Regions from separate parts of the Stenotrophomonas maltophilia complex sp. Om-AH-Sm3 genome, predicted to be linked through region 1. Evidence: predicted binding sites of a transcription regulator. Region 1 holds the regulator's gene; the other holds the start of a gene.
The links. Region 1 encodes FliA, which starts transcription of late flagellar genes. Its sites were predicted from a motif close to TAAAGTTTNNCNNNCNNNGGCCGATAA; they were not measured.
Positions count from the first base shown of each region.

Region 1 (16,012 bases):
CGTCTGGGCGGCGACGAATTCGTGCTGGTGGTGCGCATCGAGCACGACGAGGACCTGCCCACCCTCGCCCGGCGCATCCTGCAGGCGGTGGGCAGCGGCCCGTTGCTGCCCGACAACGAACTTCAAGTGACCGCCAGCATCGGCGTGGCGATCTGCCCCGACCACGCTGCCAGCGAGCGCCAGTTGATGGCCTTCGCCGACGCGGCGATGTACCAGGCCAAGGAATCCGGACGCAACGCCTTCGTGCTGTTCGCCGACTGGATGAACGACAGTGCCGAGCAGCAGTTCCGGCTGCTGGCCGACCTGCGCCGTGCGATCGGCAGCGAGCAGCTGTTCCTGCACTATCAGCCGAAGATCCGCGTGGCCACCCAGAAGGTGGCCGGTGCCGAAGCGCTGATCCGCTGGAAACACCCGGAGCACGGACTGATCCCACCGGACCGCTTCATCCGCCTGGCCGAACGCAGCGGCGCGATCAACGAGATCGGTCGCTGGGCACTGGACCAGGCCTGCCAGCAGCTGCGGCGCTGGCGCGACGCCGGGCATGAAGGCTGGTCGATGTCGGTGAACCTGTCGCCGGTGCAGTTCAGTTCGCCACACCTGCTGCAGGATGTGCGTGAAGTGATCGAACGCTATGGCATTGCCCCGCGCCACCTCGTGCTGGAGATCACCGAAAGCACGGTCATGCGCGATACCGATACCAGCCTTCGCCTGCTGCAGGCGCTGTCGGCGCTGGGCGTGGGCATCTCCATCGATGATTTCGGAACCGGCTATTCCAGCCTGCTGTACCTGAAGCGGCTGCCCGCCACGGAGATCAAGATCGACCACGCGTTCGTGCGTGACCTGGAACACAGTGCGGAGGACGTGGTGATCGTCTCGGCGATCGTGGCGCTGGGCCATGCACTGGACATGGACATCGTCGCCGAGGGCGTGGAAACCGCCGCGCAGCGCGCCTACCTGGAGCGCCTGGGCTGCGACTTCCTGCAGGGGTACCTGCTCGGCCGCCCGGTCGACGCGGCGCGCTTCATGCAGCTGCACGACCTGCCCCGGCCGCGGATCGAGCTGAGCACCGGCTTCAAAGCGCCCGAAGGTGGGGGACGCTGAATCCACCTGGCGATGCAACAGGTGATGGCCTGCTGAGAAGCGCTCGGCGCACCGACCTGATGGTCGGAGGGTGCGTTGGTTGTCTGCAAGAGTTCTGGACTCTTCTGCAGAAATACGCAATTCACGGTAACGTCGACGTTGCCATTTGCGTCATCCTTGGAGCGGCCAGGTCGAACGCTGACGCGCCGGCAAGCCATCCAGCTTCATCTTGGGGATGCTTCCTCCTGCCGGTCAACCGATGCTCAACGAGCCCTGGCCTCCCATGCCGTTGTCGCGAGCAAGATCGTCCACTTCAGCAGGGAGGGGTGATCCTCGAGTTGTCGGAGACGGCAAACGCGACTGACTGCAACCGCTGGCAAAGTGTTGAAAGCAGGGCCATGAACTCAGAATTGGCTGCCTCAGACCATGCTCGACCGAATCGAAGAGTAAGGTGTATGGAGCTCACCGGGTCTCCATTCAGAGCGGACTCGAGCGAGTAGCGCTCACCATCCGAGAATGCACCTTGGACACATCCGGGGAACACCAACTCCAATGATGCGATTACGGCCTGGGGACACCCGATATCCTGCACAGCCTCAACATTGGACAGGTCTCTTTCACCGATGTCCTCCAGCTTCAAAACGACAATGTCAAAGCTCATTGCTGCGATATCCCATCCTGCAGTTCATTCAGCATCGCCCTTCTCTTCTGCGTGTTTTGTCATCATGCCTCATGTAGCTGTTAGCTGCCCCCTGTACAGCAGCAGTTGAACGATCTTCCCCGCCCGCTAAATGCGATAGCGCGGCAGCGCATAGGGCACTGCGAACGCCAGAATGAGCAGGAGCAGACACACAGTGCTGCCGTTCGCGGCTGACGGATAGCGGCACGGTTCTTGCACGCCCTCCGGCACCCCCAGCCGCAGTGCCCGTGATGTCCGAGAACGAATCCGCCGGCGAAAAGACCGAACAACCGACCGAAAAACGCCTGCGCGACGCCCGTGAACAGGGCAACCTGCCGCGCTCGCGCGAACTCGGCACCGCCGCTGTGTTCGGCGCCGGTGTGCTGGCGGTGATGGCCATGAGCGGCTCGATCGGCCGTGGCGCCACGGCCTGGATGAAGCAGGCGCTCAGCCCGGAACAGAGCCTGCGGCAGAACCCGAAGGAACTGTTCGGCCACTTCGGCGACCTGCTGTTGCAGTTCATGCTGGTGATCGCACCGCTGGTGCTGGTCTGCCTGCTGGCCAGCTTCGTCGCCCCGCTGGTGATGGGCGGCCTGCGCTGGTCGCAGAAGGCGTTGCTGCCTGACATCAACCGCATGAACCCGATGAGCGGGCTCAAGCGCCTGTATGGCCCCGAGGCGATTGCCGAGTTCACCAAGTCGCTGCTGCGCGTGGCCTTCGTCGGTGTGGCCGCCGGTCTGGTGGTCTGGACCGGCTTTGACACCCTGCGCGGGCTGATCCACCACCCGCTGGAGACCGCCATCACCGACGGCCTCGGCTTCACCCTGCGCCTGCTGCTGGCCACCGCCGGCGCCATGCTGGTGCTGGCCGCCATCGATGCCCCATACCAGCGCTGGAACTGGATGCGCAAGCTGAAGATGACCCGTGAAGAGCTGCGCCGGGAAATGAAGGAAAGCGAAGGCAGCCCCGAGGTGAAGGGCCGCATCCGCCAGCTGCAGCAGCAGATGGCCAACCGCCGGATGATGGAAGCGGTGCCCACCGCCGACGTAGTGGTGGTCAACCCCACCCACTACGCGGTGGCCCTGAAGTACGAAGGCGGCGCCATGAACGCCCCCACCGTGGTCGCGCTGGGCGTGGACGAGACCGCCCTGCGCATCCGTGAAGTGGCCGACGGCAACAAGGTCGCGATCGTCTCTGCCCCGCCTTTGGCACGCGCCTTGTATCGGGAAGGCCAACTCGGAAAGGAAATTCCCGTGAGACTGTATTCGGCCGTCGCCCAGGTCCTGTCCTACGTCTACCAGCTGCGCGCCTGGCGCACTGGCCCGATGCCGGACGCCCCGCAGATCCAGGTGGATGAATTCGGCAAGGGAGGCCGCCCGTGAGCGCCCAGCCCGCCACCGGATTCAACACCCGCCGCGCCCTGGAAATGATCCGCCAGGGCCTTGGCGCGCCGCTGATCGTGCTGGCCCTGCTGGCCATGGTCGTGGTGCCACTGGCCGCGCCTGTCCTCGATGCGCTGTTCACCTTCAACATCGCCATCTCGCTGATGGTGCTGCTGGCGGTGGTCTACGTGAAGCGCCCGCTGGATTTCACCATCTTCCCGATCGTGCTGTTGATCACGACCATGCTGCGGCTGGCGCTGAACGTGGCCTCCACCCGCGTGATCCTGCTCAATGGCCAGAACGGGCACGATGCCGCGGGCAAGGTCATCGCCGCCTTCGGTGAATTCGTGATCGGCGGCAACTACGCGGTCGGCATCGTGGTGTTCGCGATCCTGACCATCATCAACTTCGTGGTCATCACCAAGGGCGCCGGCCGCGTCTCGGAAGTGACCGCGCGCTTCATCCTGGACGCGATGCCCGGCAAGCAGATGGCGATCGACGCCGACCTCAACGCCGGTTTGCTGACGCGTGAAGAAGCCAAGCTGCGCCGCGAGGAAGTCCGCGAGGAAGCCGACTTCTACGGTGCGATGGACGGTGCCAGCAAGTTCATCCGCGGCGACGCCATCGCCGGCATCCTGATCCTGTTCATCAACATGCTCGGCGGCCTGGCCGTGGGCGTGCTGCAGCATGGCATGCCGTTCGGCGAAGCCGCCGCCACCTATACCCTGCTGTCGATCGGTGACGGCCTGGTGGCACAGCTGCCGGCGCTGCTGGTCTCCAGCGCGGTGGCGATGCTGGTCACCCGCGCCTCGCGCTCGCAGGACATGGCCCAGGCCATGACCGGGCAGGTGTTCGGCCAGTACCGGGCGCTGGCGATCACCGCCGGCATCATCGGCCTGGTGGGCCTGGTGCCGGGCATGCCCAACGTCGCTTTCCTGACGCTGGCCTCGATCCTTGGCTTCATCGCCTGGAAGCTGTATCGCAAGACCAAGGCACCGGCTGCCGATGCGACAGGCAGTGGCACCGATGCCGCCACGCTCACTGCGCTCGGCCGCCCGGCCGCCGCGGCCCCCACCGCCGAACTGAGCTGGGACGAACTGCGCCCGGTCGATCCGCTGGGCCTGGAGGTCGGCTATCGGCTGATTCCGCTGGTGGACAGCAACCAGGGCGGCGAACTGATGGCGCGCATCAAGGGTGTGCGTCGCAAGCTGACCCAGGATGTCGGCTTCCTGATCCCGTCGGTGCACATCCGCGACAACCTGGAATTGCCCGCCAACGGCTACCGCGTGCTGGTGCACGGCGTACCGGTGGCCACCGCCGAGATCCACCCCGACCGCGAGCTGGCCCTGGATCCAGGCAGCGCGCTGGGCGCACTGGAGGGCATTGCCGGCAAGGATCCCGCGTTCGGCCTGGATGCCACCTGGATCCAGCCGCACCAGCGCGCCCAGGCCGAAACGCTGGGCTACACGGTGGTCGACCCGGCCACCGTGGTCGCCACCCATCTGTCGCACTTGATCCGCGAACACGCGCCGGAACTGCTCGGCCACGAAGAAGTGCAGCACCTGCTGGCCAACCTGGCCAAGAGCGCGCCCAAGCTCGTCGAAGATCTGACGCCCAAGGCGCTGCCGCTGTCGGCGGTGGTGCGCGTGCTGCAGAACCTGCTGGTGGAGCGCATTCCGATCCGCCAGCTGCGCAAGATCGCCGAAGCGCTGGTCGAACATGCGCCCGCCAGCCAGGACCCGGCCGTGCTGACCGCCGCGGTGCGCACCGCACTGGGCCGCTTCATCGTGCAGGAGATCGCCGGAATGTCGGCGGAGCTGCCGGTGTTCACCCTCAACCCGCAATTGGAACGTGTCTTGCAGGAGTCCACGCAGGGCAACGGCGCCGCGCTGGAACCCGGACTCGCTGAGCGACTGCACCAGAGCCTGGCCGAATGTGTCAGCAAGCAGGAAGCCCGCAACGAGCCCGCGGTCGTGCTGGTACCTGGCCCGGTGCGCGCCGCGCTGGCCCGCCTGGTCCGCCACAGCGTTCCGTCGCTGTCGGTCCTGGCCTACAGCGAGGTGCCGGAGGACAAGCGCCTGAAGCTGGTCGGAACGATCAGCTGACGCCCGCCCGCCGATGCGCCAGAAAACAGACACCACTTTCGAACCAACGCAACTGACAGACACCAAGGGGAACCCGCACCGTGCAGACCACCGACCACCCGAGTTCCCCGACCGCCACCCCGCCGTCTTCGCCCCGTGACCACAGCATGAAAATCAAACGATTCGTCGCCGCCGACATGCGCTCGGCCATGAACCTGGTGCGCAAGGAACATGGTCCTGACGCCGTGATCCTGTCCAACCGCCGGATCGAGGAAGGCATCGAGATCGTCGCCGCCGCCAACTACGACGAGAGCGCGGTGCAGCGTGCGCTGGAAGCCTCGCGCCGTGATGTCGCACCGCCGCCGGCCCCCAAGCCGCGCACCGCCGCCGACGCGGTGATCGCCGCCGTCACCCGCCGCCGCAGCAGCACCCCGGCACCGGAACCGATTGCCGCGACCACCTCGGCGGTGGCCGCCCTCGCCCGTGCAGCGGTGGGCGCTACCGGCCGCACCCTGGACAGCGCCGACGAGATCGTGCCGACCCGCGGCAGCACCGGCTTCGCCGCCACGCTGGCACGCGCCGCCGTCAATGAGCCGGCGCTGCCGGACCAGATCTTCGCCCCGTTCGCCGAAGCCATCGTCGCACCGGCACCCGCCAGCGCCACTCCGGCCAACCGCGCCCGCTTCCAGATCGACCCGCCGCACGAGGCGCATCACGAAAGCGCGGCCCCGGCCGTGCAGCCGCCGCCGCTGCCGACCGCAGCCCTGTCCGAAACGCAGCCGGAGGTCGCGGCAAGCGAACCGGCGCTGGCCGATGCCACCGTCGAAACCGCGCCGACGCCGACGCTCGCCCCAGCCCCGGTCCTGACCGTGGTCGCCCAGGACGACGCCGAGATCCGCCAGCTGCGCCAGGAAGTGGCCGGCATGCGCCAGGTGATCGAGCGCGAAATGAACCGCTTCACCGACGAGCGCCTGCGCGGCTGCCCGGTGCGCGCCACCGCGCTGGACCTGATGGACGAGTACGGCTTCGATGCTGGCCTGGCCCGCGACGTCGCCATGCAGATTCCGCTGGAGACTGAGGCGCACCGAGGCCGCGGCCTGATGCTGGGGCTGATCTCGCGCAAGCTGCCGATCGCCCCGGTCGACCCGCTGGAGGAAGGCGGCGTGATCGCGCTGGTAGGCCCGACCGGCGCCGGCAAGACCACCACCATCGCCAAGCTGGCCTCGCGCTTCGCCGAGAAGCACGCGCCGCGTGACGTCGCCCTGGTCACCACCGACACCACCCGCATCGGCGCCCGCGAGCAGCTGTATGGCTATGGCAGGCAGCTCGGCATCGCCGTCCACGAGGCCAACAGCGGCACCGACCTGGACCAGCTGCTGGAACGCCTGAAGGACTACAAGCTGGTACTGATCGACACCGCCGGGCTGGGCCCGCGCGACCGCGCGCTGGCCGCCCAGCTGCAGTGGCTGCGCGCCGCCCGCCAGGTGCGCACCCTGCTGGTGCTGCCGGCCAACACCAGCTTCGGCGACATGGACGAGGTGGTCCGCCGCTTCGGTGCCGCCAACCTGCAGGGCCTGGTGCTGAGCAAGCTGGACGAAACCGGCCGCTTCGGCAACGCCCTGTCGGTGGCCGTGGACCATGCCCTGCCGATCACCTGGGTGACCGATGGCCAGGACGTTCCGGACGACCTGCACCGGGCAAGTGCGGCCAATCTCGTACTTCGCCTTGAAGATTTGCGCCGAGCGGCCGATATGCCCTGCAACCCGGAGTTGAACCATGCCGTCGCGTGAGTACGCCAAGCTGACCAAGACCTTCCCGCTGTCGGCCACCCGCAGCGAGCCGCTCGGCCCTGTGCGCACCATCGCCGTGACCGGCGGCAAGGGCGGCGTGGGCAAGACCAACGTGTCGGCCAACCTGGCCGTGGCGCTGGCCGGCATGGGCAAGCGCACGCTGCTGCTGGACGCCGACCTCGGCCTGGCCAACATCGACGTGATCCTGGGCTTGAACCCCACCTTTACGCTGGCCGACCTGGTTGCCGGCCGCTGCTCGCTGGACGATGTCATCGTCGAAGGCCCGAACGGCGTGCTGGTGGTCCCGGCCGCGTCCGGCCGCCGGCACATGGCCGAGCTGGCCCCGGCCGAGCACGTCGGCCTAGTCAACGTGTTCTCCGAGCTGGAGCGCGAGCTGGACATCATGGTGGTGGACACCGCCGCGGGCATCACCGACGGCGTGCTGACCTTCTGCCAGGCCGCGCAGGACACCGTGGTCGTGGTCTGTGACGAGCCGGCTTCAATCACCGACGCCTACGCGCTGATCAAGGTGCTCTCGCGTGAACGGGGCGTGGACCGCATCCAGGTGGTGGCCAACATGGTACGCGACCCCAATGAGGGCCGCGTGCTGTACGAGAAGCTGACCCGCGTCTGCGAGAAGTTCCTCGCCGATGTTTCGCTGAACTACCTGGGCTGCGTGCCGCAGGATGACTGGCTGCGCCTGTCGGTGCAGCGCCAGCAGCCGGTGGTGAAGGCCTACCCGTCCAGCCCGTCCGCACTGGCGATCACCGAGATCGCGCGCCGCACGGCCCGCTGGCAGGCGCCGACCGAACCACGCGGCGGCGTCGAGTTCTTCCTCGAACGCATCCTCAAGCAGCGCGGGGTGGCGGCATGAAGGGCGCGGCCCAGTACAGGGAAGTCCAGCGCTCGGCGGCCAACGAGGTCATCGCCCAGCACTCGGACCTGGTGCGGCGCATCGCCCACCATCTGGCCGCGCGCCTGCCGGCCAGCGTCGAAGTCGACGACCTGATCCAGGCTGGCATGATGGGCCTGATCGAGGCTTCGCGCAGCTACGACGCCGACCAGGGCGCCTCGTTCGAGACCTATGCCTCGATCCGTATCCGTGGCTCGATGATCGACGAGATCCGCCGTGGCGACTGGGTGCCGCGCTCGGTGCACCGCCGTGCACGCGATGCTGCGGCCACCATCCGCCGCCTGGAACAGAGCAGCGGCCGCGCCGCCAGCGCCACCGAAGTGGCCGCCGCGATGGAGATGCCACTGCCCGAATACCTGCGCCTGATGGAAGACGCCGCGCGTGGCCAGGTGCTGAGCCTGGAGTCGCGCATTGAGGACCAGGGCGAGCTGGACACGGTCGCACAGGGTGGCCCGACCCCGCAGCAGGTGCTGGAGCGCAGCGAGTTCGGCCGCGAGCTGGGCAAGGCCATCGGCCATCTGCCCGAGCGCGAACAGCTGGTGCTCTCGCTCTACTACGAGCAGGAACTCAACCTGAAGGAGATCGGCGCGGTGCTCGGCGTGAGCGAGTCGCGGGTCTGCCAGATCCACGGCCAGGCCGTGCTGCGCCTGCGCGGCCGGCTGAAGGTATTCGAGGCCGTCGACGCCGGCCTCGAAGAATGAACATCCCCGAGGCAGCTGCCCCCGGCCGCCCGGAATGAACAACAAAGGAACTCTGCTTTGAACAAGAACATGCGCATCCTGATCGTCGACGACTTCTCGACCATGCGTCGCATCGTCAAGAACCTGCTGGGCGATCTGGGCTTCACCAACACCGCCGAAGCCGAGGACGGGCATGCCGCGCTGTCGCTGCTGCAGAGCCAGCCGTTCGATTTCGTGGTCACCGACTGGAACATGCCGGTCATGACCGGCATCGAGCTGCTCAAGGCGATCCGTGCCGACGCCAAGCTGAAGACCCTGCCGGTGCTGATGGTCACCGCCGAAGCCAAGCGCGAGCAGATCATCGAAGCGGCCCAGAACGGCGTGAACGGCTACATCATCAAGCCGTTCACCGCGCAGACGCTGGAAGAGAAGCTCGGCAAGATCTTCGAACGCCTGGCGGCCAGTGCCTGATGGATACCACGGTCGACAAGAATGCCCTCGCCCTGCGCCTGCAGGAAGCACTGGACGCACTGGAGTCCGGTGACGAAACCGCCTGGCGGCAACGCATCGACGGACTGGTCGCGCTGCGCACGCAGCCGATGATGAGCGGCCTCTCGCGGCTGGCCCGCGAGCTCGGGCAGGCCCTGGGTGAACTGCCGACCGTGCCCAGCGAGGCCGGCGAACTGGACGATGCCTGCGCACGCCTGGACCACGTGGTGGCGATGACCGAACAGGCGACGCACCGCACCCTGGACCTGGCCGAGGAATGCCGCAGCCTGACCGAACAGCTGCGCGCCGAAGGCCTGCAGCCGGGCCAGGATGCACAGCTCGAGCGCATCCGCCACAACCTCACCGAGATCGCCCTGACCCAGAGCTACCAGGACCTGACGGGGCAGATCATCCGTCGCGTGGTCGGCATCGTCCGCCGTGTGCATGAGGGCTTCGGTGCGCTCGGCCTGCCGCCGGAACAGCATCGCACCGATCCGGAACTGGCCGGGCCGGCACTGAAGGGACTGGACCGCCACGCGGTCTCGCAGAACGACGCCGACGACCTGCTGTCGGACCTGGGGCTGTAAGCATGAGCGCGGTATCCGACGACATCACTGCCGATTTCATCATCGAGGCGCAGGAAATCCTGGATCGCCTGGGCGAACAGCTGGTGTCGCTGGAGCAGGCACCACAGGACACCGAGCAACTCAACGCGGTGTTCCGGGGCTACCACACGCTCAAGGGCGGCGCCGGCTTCCTCGGCGTCACCGCCATGGTCGAGTTGTGCCACGCCGCCGAAGAAGCGCTGGGCATCGCGCGCGCGGGCCAGGCCGTGCTGCAGGCCCATCACTTCGATGCCGCCCAGCAATCGCTGGACTACCTGCAAGCGATGCTGGATGCAGTTTCCTCCGGCACCGAGCCGGGCTATGCGCCGCCGGAGCTGATCGCCCAGTTCGACATGCATGGCGGTGCCGTGGCTGCACCCGCCGCCGCAGCAGCTCCCGCTGCGGGTGGCAGCGACCTGATCACCGACGACGAGTTCGAGGCCCTGCTCGACCAGCTGCACGGCGGCAACGCACCGACTGCGGTGGCGCCGGCAAGGAAGGCCGACGACGGCCTGATCAGCGAAGACGAGTTCGAAGCCCTGCTCGACCAGCTGCACGGTGGCGCCGCACCCGGCGCCAAGCCCATCGCTGCGGCAGCGCCCGCACCGATCGCGGCACCACGCCCACTGGCCGCACCGGCCGCACCGGCACCTGCAGCGGCGACCAAGCCGGCCGCCAAGCCGCTGGCCGAGGCCGAACACACCGTGCGCGTGGACACCAAGCGCCTGGACGCGATCGTCAATCTGATCGGCGAACTGGTGCTGTCACGCAACCGGCTCAAGACCCTGCGTGCGCGCCTGCGCGACGAGGAACTGGACCGCGCCGTGTCCACCCTGGACATCGCCACCGCGCGCCTGCAGTCGGCGGTGATGCGTACCCGCATGCAGCCGGTAGGCAAGGTCTTCTCGCGCTTCCCCAAGGTCGCCCGAGACGTTGCCCGCTCGCTGAAGAAGGAAGTGGACCTGGAGCTGATCGGCGCCGAGACCGAGCTCGACCGCAACCTGGTCGAAGCGCTGGCCGACCCGCTGGTGCACCTGGTCCGCAACGCCATCGACCATGGCGTGGAAATGCCCGACCTGCGCGAAGCACAGGGCAAGCCGCGGATGGGCCATGTGCGGTTGTCGGCGCAGCAGGAAGGTGACTACGTCAGCATCGAGGTGCAGGACGATGGCGCCGGCATCGACCCGGAAAAGCTGCGCGCGAAGGCACGCGAGAAGGGCCTGATCGATCCGGAGGCCGCCGCCCGCCTGAGCAGCGAGGAGTGCCTGCACCTGGTGTTCCTGCCCGGCTTCTCGACCAAGCAGCAGGTCACGGATATCTCCGGCCGCGGCGTTGGCATGGACGTGGTGCAGTCGCGCATCCGCGAACTGAGTGGCCAGATCCAGATCCAGTCGGAGCTGGGCCGCGGCAGCCGCTTCCTGATCCGCGTGCCGCTCACCCTGGCAATCCTGCCGACCCTGCTGGTGCAGGCCGGCGAAGACGTCTATGCGCTGCCGCTGGCGCGCGTGATGGAAGTGCTGCACGCACCGCGCACCTCGCTGGGCTGGTTCGATGGCCGCGCCGTGCTCGACCGCCGTTCGCACACGCTGCCACTGGTCGATCTGCGCCAGTGGCTGGATGTGACGCCCGCCGCGTCGACACTGCTGACGATCGTGGTGCTGCAGGCCGGCGAAGCGCGCTTCGGCCTGGTCGTGGACCAGGTCCGTGGGCGCGAGGAAGTGGTCATCAAGCCACTGCCGAAAGCCCTGCGCGGCCTGCGCGGTTACGCAGGTGCAACCCTGATCGGCGATGGTCGCATGGCGCTGATCCTGGATGTGGACGGCCTGCGCAGCCCGCACGACTGACCCGCTTGCTGAAGCCGTAAAACCGTGAAGTCGCACCAGTAGCCCGTACCGGTGTCTCAAGTCCCATTCATACAAGCCGATACCGGATCCATGGATAGACTCAGCCTCATTGGACTCTTTCTCGCCCTGGCCTCGCTGGTCGGCGGCAGCATCCTCAAGGGCGCCGGCCTGGCGTCGCTGTGGTCGCCTGCGGCGTTCGTGATCGTCATCGTCGGCACCGTCGCCGCGATCCTGCTGCACACCTCGCCGGCGGTGTTCAAGCACGCGTTCAGCATCGTGCGCTGGGTCGTGCGTCCACCGCACAGCGCCCGCCGCGAGCTGATCCAGCAGATCGTCGAGTGGAGCAACATCGCCCGCCGCCAGGGCCTGCTGGGCCTGGAATCGCAGGTGGAAGCACAGCAGGACCCGTTCCTGCGCAAGGGTCTGCAGCTACTGGTGGACGGCGTCGAGCCCGAATCCATGCGGCACATGCTGGAAATCGAACTGGGCAGCCAGGAGCACCAGGACCAGGCCGGCGCCAAGGTGTTCGAGGCGATGGGCATCTATGCACCGACGCTCGGCATCATCGGTGCCGTGCTGGGCCTGATCGCGGTGATGAAGAACCTGGCCGACCCGAGCAAGCTCGGCCACGGCATCGCCGCCGCGTTCACCGCCACCATCTACGGCATCGCTTCGGCCAACCTGCTGTTCCTGCCGATCGCCGCCAAGCTCAAGAGTGTGATCTCGCACAACACGCGCGACCGCGAGATGGTCATCGAAGGCCTGATCTCGATCGCCCAGGGCGAGAACCCGCGCAACATCGAAACCAACCTCTCCGGCTTCCTGCACTGACATGGCCCGCCGCAAGCACCACGAAGAGCACGCCAACCACGAAGCATGGGCGATCCCCTATGCCGACCTGATGACGCTGCTGCTCGCCTTCTTCGTGGTCATGTACGCGATCTCCTCGGTGAACGAGGGCAAGTACCGGATCATGGCCGACGCGCTGACCGATGCCTTCGGTGGCGCACCGCGCACCATCAACCCGGTGCAGGTGGGCAACAAGCAGGTGCAGGGCGGCGGCTGGGACAGCCCCTCGGTGATCAAGTCCGGCACCAAGATCGGTCCCTCCGCGCCGGCGCCCTCGCACGACCCGACCCTGCTGCCGTCGATGGCCTCGCAGATGCGCATGCCGGTGTCGGTGCACAACCAGGAGCAGATCGCCCGTGCCGAGCGCCAGCTCAACACGATTGCCGATCGCCTCACCGCCGCACTGGCGCCGCTGATCGACCGCGGCATGATCAGCGTGCGCCGCACCGAACTGTGGATCGAAGTCGAGATCAACAGCGACATCCTGTTCCCCACCGGCTCGGCCGCGCTGGACGTGCATGCGCGGCAGACGCTGGCCAGCCTGGCCGAGGTGCTGCGCGACGTGCCCAACAGCGTGCGCGTGGAAGGCCACACCGACAACGTGCCGATCGCCACCGCCACTTTCCCGTCGAACTGGGAACTGTCGGCCGGGCGCGCAGCCAGCGTAGTGCACCTGTTCGCCGACCAGGGCGTGCAGCCGTCGCGGCTGGCGATGGTCGGCTATGGCCAGTTCCGCCCGCGCGAAGAGAACGACAGCGCGCAGGGCCGCAACCGCAACCGCCGGGTGATGGTCATCATCCTGGCCGACACGTCGCACTCGGTGGATCCGCTCGGCCAACGCCTGAACGCAGCCACCGGCGCCACCGACAGCACCGTCACCGAACAGGCCGACGCAACTCCGGCCAGCGCCCCCACCTCCCCCATCGCACCGGTGAAGTTGCCGCCGGTGCCGGCTGGCAGCCGCGTCGGCGCCGCCGTTCCCCCGGCAATGAAGGAGTAATCCGATGCGCATCTGGGCAGTCGCCAACCAGAAGGGCGGAGTCGGCAAGACCACCACCACCCTCGCCCTCGGCCGCGGCCTGGCCGCGCTCGGCCATCGCGTGCTGCTGATCGACCTCGATCCGCATGCCTCGCTCAGCCGCGCCTTCGGCGTGCCGGTGGACCCGCCGCCGGCCGGCGTACTGGAATTGTTCGGCACACCGCCAGCGGACCTGTCCAGCCTGTGCCATGCCAGCAACATCCATGGCCTGGACTACGTCTGCGCACAGTCGGCGCTGGCCACGCTGGAACGCCGCAGCGCCAACCAGCCCGGCCTCGGCCTGGCCCTGCAGAACGCGCTGGCGCGCCACCAGGGCCAGCACGACTACATCCTGCTGGACTGCGCACCCACCCTCGGCCTGCTGATGATCAACGCACTGGCTGCCGCCGATCGCCTGATCATCCCGACCCAGGCCGAGCCCTTGGCCCTGCACGGCCTGGATGGCATGGTCCGCACCGGCGAGATGGTCGAGCGTTCGCGCCGCCGCCCGCTGCCGATCTCGATCCTGCCGACCCTGTTCGACCGACGCACCCGCGCCGGCAACGAGTCGCTGCGCACCATGCAGGACCGCCATGGCAGCCGCGTGTGGGAAGACGCCATTCCGATCGATACCCGCATCAGCAACGCCGCCGGGCTGACCCTGCCGAGCGCCGGCGAGGACTACCCGGGCCGTGGCCTGGCCGCCTACCGGCGCGCCTTGAACTGGATCCTCGGCGAGGATGCCCGCGCCCTGGAGCAGGCCGCATGAACAGCACCGGCATCCTCGACGATTACCTGGACGAACTGCTGGGCGAAGCGATGGTCGCGCCGCCGCCTGCCGTGCTGCCGCCCGCAGGCGCCGGGCAAGGCCCGGCGATCGAAGCAGTCGCCGAACGCGAACCGACCTGGGACGACCTGCCGGCCGAAGTGATCTACGAAACCGAAACCATCGCCGCCACGCCGAGCGGGGACAGCGCTGCGCTGGAAGCCGCCTTCGAGAGCGCCGCACCACCCACGCGCGAACCCACCTGGGATGACCTGCCCGCCGAGGTGATCTACGAAACAGAATCCGTCGCCGCCGCGCAAAGCCGGGACGACGCAGCACTGGAAGCGGCCTTCGAGAGCGCTGCCGCTTCCGGTAGCGCTGGGCAGGGTCCGGCGGGAGAAGCGGTTTCCGAACGCGAGCCGACCTGGGATGACCTGCCTGAGGAGGTCATCCACGAGACCGCGCCGGCACCCGCCGTCGTTGCGAACGCCGGTCCGGAACCTACCTGGGACGACCTGCCGGACGAGGTGATCTACGAGACCGATCCGGCCGACAGCCATCGCCTCGCCCACACCGACAGCCCCGGCCTGCAGGCCGCGTTCGAAGCGGCCGCCGGTGGCGAAGACGTAGCCACGCCACCGCCCGCCGTGGTCGCAGCTCCGGTGGCCCCGACGGTTGCACCTGCAGCCCCGGCCGCGCGCACCGCCACTCCGCCGCCGCGCGCCGCCGTCGATGCCCCGGCAGGCAACCGTCCCGGCACCTGGCAGGAGCTGCAGGCGCAGGCCCACCAACCGGCTCGCAGCCCGCATCCGCAGAACCGACGCGCCGGCGAACGCACTTCGCGCTGGCTGCGCCTTCGCTGCGGCACCCAGGCCTATGCGCTGGAACTGCTGAAGGTGCAGGAAGTGGTGCTGCCGGTGCCGCTGCTGCCACTGCGTGGCACTGCAGCGGCCATGCTCGGCATCATGAACCTGCGCGGCCAGGTGGTACCGGTGATGGATCTGGGCCTGCACCTTGGCGCCGCGGCCGCCGAAGACGACGCACAGACCCGCATCGTGGTCCTGGAGGAGGACGGCGAGACCATCGGCCTGCGCGTGTCAGCGGTCGAAGATGTCGCCAACCTCACCGATTCGCAGATCGAACCGCCCGATACCGCGCGCATCTGCCAGATCTCAAACGACCTGTTCCGCGGCGTGGCCCGGGTCAGCCAGCGGCCGATGATCCTGCTCGACGCCACCCGACTGTTGAGCTGAGCCGCCAAGAAAAAGGGGACGGAGGGGATTAAGTCGCAAGTGGCTCGGCGCTTTGCGCCGAAGCGGTGCCTGTCGGGGACGCAAGGAGTTGATCCGTTGGATCAACACCTTACGTCCCCACTGCGCGGTCGCCGTTGCCGAGGGAGCTGCAGTAGAGCCAGGTCGATTGCGACTTAATTCCCTCCGTCCCCTTTTAAGCAGCGACCGCATCGACGTACCGCGTCGATTCTTCTAAAGAACCCCACCGGGGTGCCGTTATGGATCACGGAACCGTTTGTCCGGAGCAACGATGAGCACTGTCGAACTGGGTGGGGATCTCGGCATCGAGAGCACTACCGAGCTCAAGAACCGCCTCGCCCCACTCGTGGACCAGGCTGGCGAGCTGACCCTGGATGCCAGCCAGGTCGCCCGCATCCACACGGCCGCCGTGCAGGTGCTGTGTGCGTTCGTGCAGGCCCGCCGCGAGGCAGGCCTGGGCACCGGCTTCCACGGTTGCACTGCAACCTTCAGTGACGCCGCGCGCCTGCTGGGCGTCACCCAGGCCCTGGGCCTGGACGTAACCCATGACAACCTGAAATCT
Region 1 covers NZ_JBYBLQ010000003.1:338,130-354,141, forward strand. The annotation lists gene AC10QF_RS06170 (putative bifunctional diguanylate cyclase/phosphodiesterase) at 1-1,101, shown strand, start outside; gene flhB (flagellar biosynthesis protein FlhB) at 2,011-3,141, shown strand; gene flhA (flagellar biosynthesis protein FlhA) at 3,186-5,246, shown strand; gene flhF (flagellar biosynthesis GTPase FlhF) at 5,393-7,015, shown strand; gene AC10QF_RS06190 (MinD/ParA family ATP-binding protein) at 7,002-7,889, shown strand; gene AC10QF_RS06195 (RNA polymerase sigma factor FliA) at 7,886-8,629, shown strand; gene cheY (chemotaxis response regulator CheY) at 8,687-9,079, shown strand; gene AC10QF_RS06205 (protein phosphatase CheZ) at 9,079-9,684, shown strand; gene AC10QF_RS06210 (chemotaxis protein CheA) at 9,687-11,546, shown strand; gene AC10QF_RS06215 (flagellar motor protein) at 11,637-12,377, shown strand; gene motD (flagellar motor protein MotD) at 12,379-13,395, shown strand; gene AC10QF_RS06225 (ParA family protein) at 13,400-14,182, shown strand; gene AC10QF_RS06230 (chemotaxis protein CheW) at 14,179-15,432, shown strand; gene AC10QF_RS06235 (STAS domain-containing protein) at 15,722-16,012, shown strand, end outside.

Region 2 (4,643 bases), on a different contig from region 1:
AGGCCGAGCGCCCACCACAAGGGTTTCTCGTGGCGGATCTGGGACGGCAGGTGATCGTGGTCGTGGCCCATGGCAACAGCTCCTTTGCGATGCGGTGCAGGCTACGCCGTGCTGGCGGGGGAGACTATTACGGTGTTTATAACATTGCGGGCTTGCAGCACCGGTGCCGCCGGGCAGGACCCGGCGGCCACGGCGGATTCGCACTTGCGTATGCTCAGAACCCGAAGCGCAGGCTGGCCCAGTAGGCGCGGCCGGGCTCGTTGTAGGTCGCCGCGCCGGCATCGCTGCTGTTGGCCTCGCGGAACAGGCGCTTGTCGGCCAGGTTGTTGACGCCGAAGCCGAAGCTGACCGTCTCGGTCACCCTGTAGCGGGCGCTCACGCCCCAGATGTTGTAGGCACCCCGGTCCTGCAGCGCGATCGAGGGATCGCAGCTGCCGGTGCAGCGCGGATCATTGTTGATGTTGGTGGTGGCCGGTTCCTGCTTGCCGTAGAACGTGCCGGTCAGCAGCAGCGACAGCCTGTCGGTGGCCTGCCAGTCCAGCATGGTGTTGATCGTGTACTTCGGAATCACCGACAGCGGCTGGCGCGTGGTCTTGTTCTCGTTTTCCACCATGTAGGTGAAGTTGTTGCTCCACTTCAGGCGGTTGCCCTGCTCGCCCAGCAGCGGAATGACCAGGTTGCCTTCCAGCCCCTGCACGATCGCCTTCGGCGCGTTCTCCCAGCGGAAGATGCGGCCCTTGGTGTCGGCGGTCAGCCCGATCTGGGTGTAGCCGGCCTGGATCTTGTCCTTGTAGTCGTTGTGGAAGTAGGTCAACGACGCCTGCCAGCCGCTCTGCGGTGCCCACTCGATGCCCAGTTCCTTGTTCAGGCTGGTTTCCGCCTTCAGGTCCGCGTTGCCGCGCATGTAGCAACCGGCGCCCAGGCTCGGCAGCGCATTGGGGCAGCCGTTGCCGCGGGTGTAGTAGAGATAGTCCGGATTCGACTGGTACAGGTTCGGCGCCTTGAACGCGCGGGCAATGCCGCCCTTCACCACCCAGTCGCTGTTGATCCGGAACTGCGCGTTGAGGCTGGGGCTGGTGTTGTTGCCGAACTGGCTGTGGTGGTCGAAGCGCAGGCCCGGGGTAACGATCCAGCGCTCGCCCAGGTAGATGTTGTCTTCCACGAACACCGCGGTGGTCTGCGCATCGGCCTTGCCGCGCCCGCGATCGGCCGACAGCCCCGGGATGCCGCCGCCGCTGCTGCTGGACTGGCTCATCGAATACGGGTCGGTCAGGCGGCTGTCCAGGTATTCAAAGCCCAGCGTCCAGATGTTCTCGGCGCCGCCCAGCGTGGTCGGGAAACTCACTTCGCCATCCAGCTGGTAGTTGCGCAGGCGCGAGGTCGACCAGTCGGTGCCGTTGAAGCTGCCTTCCGGGCCACCGGCCAGGCCTTCGTTGATGCGCGAGTTGTTCACCGCTTCCACCGCGGCGGTCACCCGCGAGGTCACGTCGCCCCAGCGACCGCGATGGGTGATCGCGCCGGTGTTGCGGTACATGCGGTTGGTTTCCGCTTGGCCTTCGGCCAGTGCCGCCAGGTCGACACCGGTCGAGGTACCGGTGGTGCTGACCGCGCGGTCACCGGCATAGATGTTGCCCTGGCGGCTGGTGCCGGCTTCGAACTCCACCACCTGGTTGGCGGTCACGTCCCAGCGCAGCAGCGCGTTGACGTCGCGGTTCTTGACGCCCTCGCGGCCAGCTGGCGGCACTGCGTTTGGGTTGGTGGCGTACTGGCGGTTGAGGTCCAGTGAGTCGGCGTCGGTCTTGTTGAGGTTGCCGTACAGGCGGAACGACAGGGTGTCGGTCATCGGCCCACTCAACTGCAGGCCGACACGCTCGCTGCCACCTTCGGCACTGTGCTCGGGCACCAGGCCATACAGGTCGACCGCACCGGTCAGGTCGCCGGTCGGGCGCTTGGTGATGATGTTGACCACGCCGCCGGACGCACCGGAGCCATAGCGCGCCGCCGCCGGGCCGCGCAGTACTTCGATGCGCTCGATCATTTCCGCTGGCACCCAGTTGGTGTCACCGCGGGTATTGCGCTCACCGCTGCGGCCCATGCGCACGGCATCACGCGCACCGATGCGCTTGCCGTCGACCAGGATCAGGGTGTTCTCCGGGCCCATGCCACGCAGGTCGATCTGGCGGTTGTTGCCGTACTGGCCCGAGGCGCTGTTGCCGGTGAGGTTGACGCCCGGCATGGTGCGCAGCAGTTCGGCGATGTCGTTGGCCGGCGGGCGCTTGGCGATGTCCTCGGCGGTGATGGTCGAGGTACCCAACGCCTGGCGGGCAATCTGCGAGGCGGTGACATGCACCGTGTCGATATCGGTGGCGTCGGTTTCAGCCTGGGCGGTCAGGGCGCTGCCCGCCAGCAGGGCGGCAACGGCAAGCGCCAGCGGGCGCGGCGAAAGGACAACGGCAGGAGACATGATCTGGACCTTCTGGCAGGGCAACGGGGCCTCTGGCAAAGGGCTTGAGGCAACGACGAGGGGGAGGCGGAGCGTCGCTGCAGTCGCCTGCGGCCCGATCCGTGCGCGCATTCTCCCATCAATGCGAGTGATTCTCAAATGCGTTCACTCATTGCCGCAGTGGCGCCGATGTGCTTTGCGCACCGTGCAACCCTGCATCGCGCTTAAACTGGCCGGCTTACCCGCCATCAACCGCACGCCACCACGGCCGATACCCGTGGTTTGGCGTACGCAGTCAGAGATCGACGTGGAACCACCTCAACTGGACGATGCCAGCCAGCCGCTGGCCGAGGCCTGGCAGCACTGCCTGCAGCAGGCCGGGCCGGCCGCCACCGCGCTGCTGCGCGATGCCGCCGCCGATGCACCACCGGCGCTGGCCCAACGCTTCTACGAAGTGCTGCTGCAGGACGCGCGTGCACGCCGCTTCCTGTCCCATGACCAGGTCAAGCAGCGCCTGCAGCCGGCCATGCAGCGCTGGCTGATGCAGCTGCTGACCACCGATGCCGACGGCATTGCCGGCACCGTTGCCTCGCAACGGGTGATCGGTGATGTGCATGCACGGGTCGGTATTCCGGTCGACCTGGTCACCCGCGGCGCACGCGTGCTCAAGCACGAACTGTTCGTGCGCCTGCGCGACGACGCCCCCGACAGCGCCACCGCGTTCGCCGCCATCGACTGCCTCAGCGCGATCATGGACATCGCCATGGAAGGCATGACCCTGGCCTACACCCATGCGCGCGAGCGCTCCACCCGGGCCGATGCTGCCTACCGGCTGTTTTCGCTGGTGCAGAATGTCAGCACCGAACGCGAGCGCCAGCGTGCACTGCTGCTGGACTGGGAAAACGCCCTGCTCTACGCACTCGCCGGCCACGTGCAGGTCGGCGAAAGCGCCAGCCTGGCGACCTCGGAATTCGGCCTGTGGTTCACCCACAAGGGCATCCCCAGCTTCGGCGAGAGCAGCGAAACCCAGCAGGTCGGCCAGCTGATGGCCCGCATCGACGGCAACCTGCAGCGGGCAAGCAGTGACACCCCGGCGCAACGACTGGCGGTGCTGCCGGCCATTCGCGAGGACCTGGCCGCCATCCGTACCCTGATGACGCTGTTGTTCGAACGCATCGGTGAACTGGATGCCGGCAGCGATGCCCTGACCAACCTGCTCAACCGCCGCTTCCTGCCTACCGTGCTGCGCAGGGAGATCGAGCTGGCCACGCGCAATCGCACGCCGTTCTCGCTGCTGCTGCTCGACCTGGATCACTTCAAGGCGATCAACGACGGCCACGGCCACGATGCCGGCGACCGCGCGTTGCAGCATGTGGCCGGCCTGCTCGGCCAGCTCACGCGCGGCAGTGACTACCTGTTCCGCTACGGCGGCGAAGAGTTCGTGGTGGTGCTGGTCGCAGCCAGCGAATCGCAGGCTGAGGTGATTGCCGAAAGCCTGCGGCGGCAGATTGCGCGGTCGCCGGTGGTGCTGGCCAACGGGCAGGTGCTGGAACTGACCGCCAGCATCGGCGTAGCCGGCCACGACGGGCACCCCGACTACGAACGCCTGATGTCGCGCGCCGATGCCGCGATGTACGCGGCCAAGCGCGGCGGCCGCAACCGTGTGGTGGTGGCCAGCGATGCGTTGCAGGACGCGCCGGGGCGGCGTGCATTGCAGCGCTGAACCGGCGGAAATGAAGAATCCCGGCGATGGTAGCGTCGACTGCTAGTCGACTATCGCGCGCAGCGCGGGGTTTCCCGGGTCCAAAGGAAGAGCAGTCGACCAGCGGTCGACTCTACCGGCAGCCGACGCTACCGGTTCGTGCGCCCGCCGATACCTTGAGCGCTGCCGCCCACCACAGCAGCGCCAGCAAGGCGATGCCCGCGCCCAGCAGGCACACCGCCAGCCAGCCGTGACGGGCCTGCATCCAGGTTCCGGCCGCCGCACCGGCACCGCTGCCCATCGCATAGAACAACATGTACAGCGCCACCAGGCGACCGTGCTGTTCCGCCGGTGCACGCAGCAGCAGGGCCTGATTGGCGACGTGGAGCGCCTGTCCGCCCAGATCCAGAACCACCACGCCCAGCAACAACAGCACCAGCGAACGCGGCAAGCCCAGCAGTGGCCACCAGGCAACCAGCATCAACATCAACGCGCCGA
Region 2 covers NZ_JBYBLQ010000001.1:329,078-333,720, forward strand. The annotation lists gene AC10QF_RS01560 (cation diffusion facilitator family transporter) at 1-71, opposite strand, end outside; gene AC10QF_RS01565 (TonB-dependent siderophore receptor) at 215-2,464, opposite strand; gene AC10QF_RS01570 (GGDEF domain-containing protein) at 2,751-4,166, shown strand; gene AC10QF_RS01575 (MFS transporter) at 4,279-4,643, opposite strand, start outside.
Region 2: the regulator FliA is predicted to act here: its motif matches at 2,692-2,718, upstream of AC10QF_RS01570 (GGDEF domain-containing protein).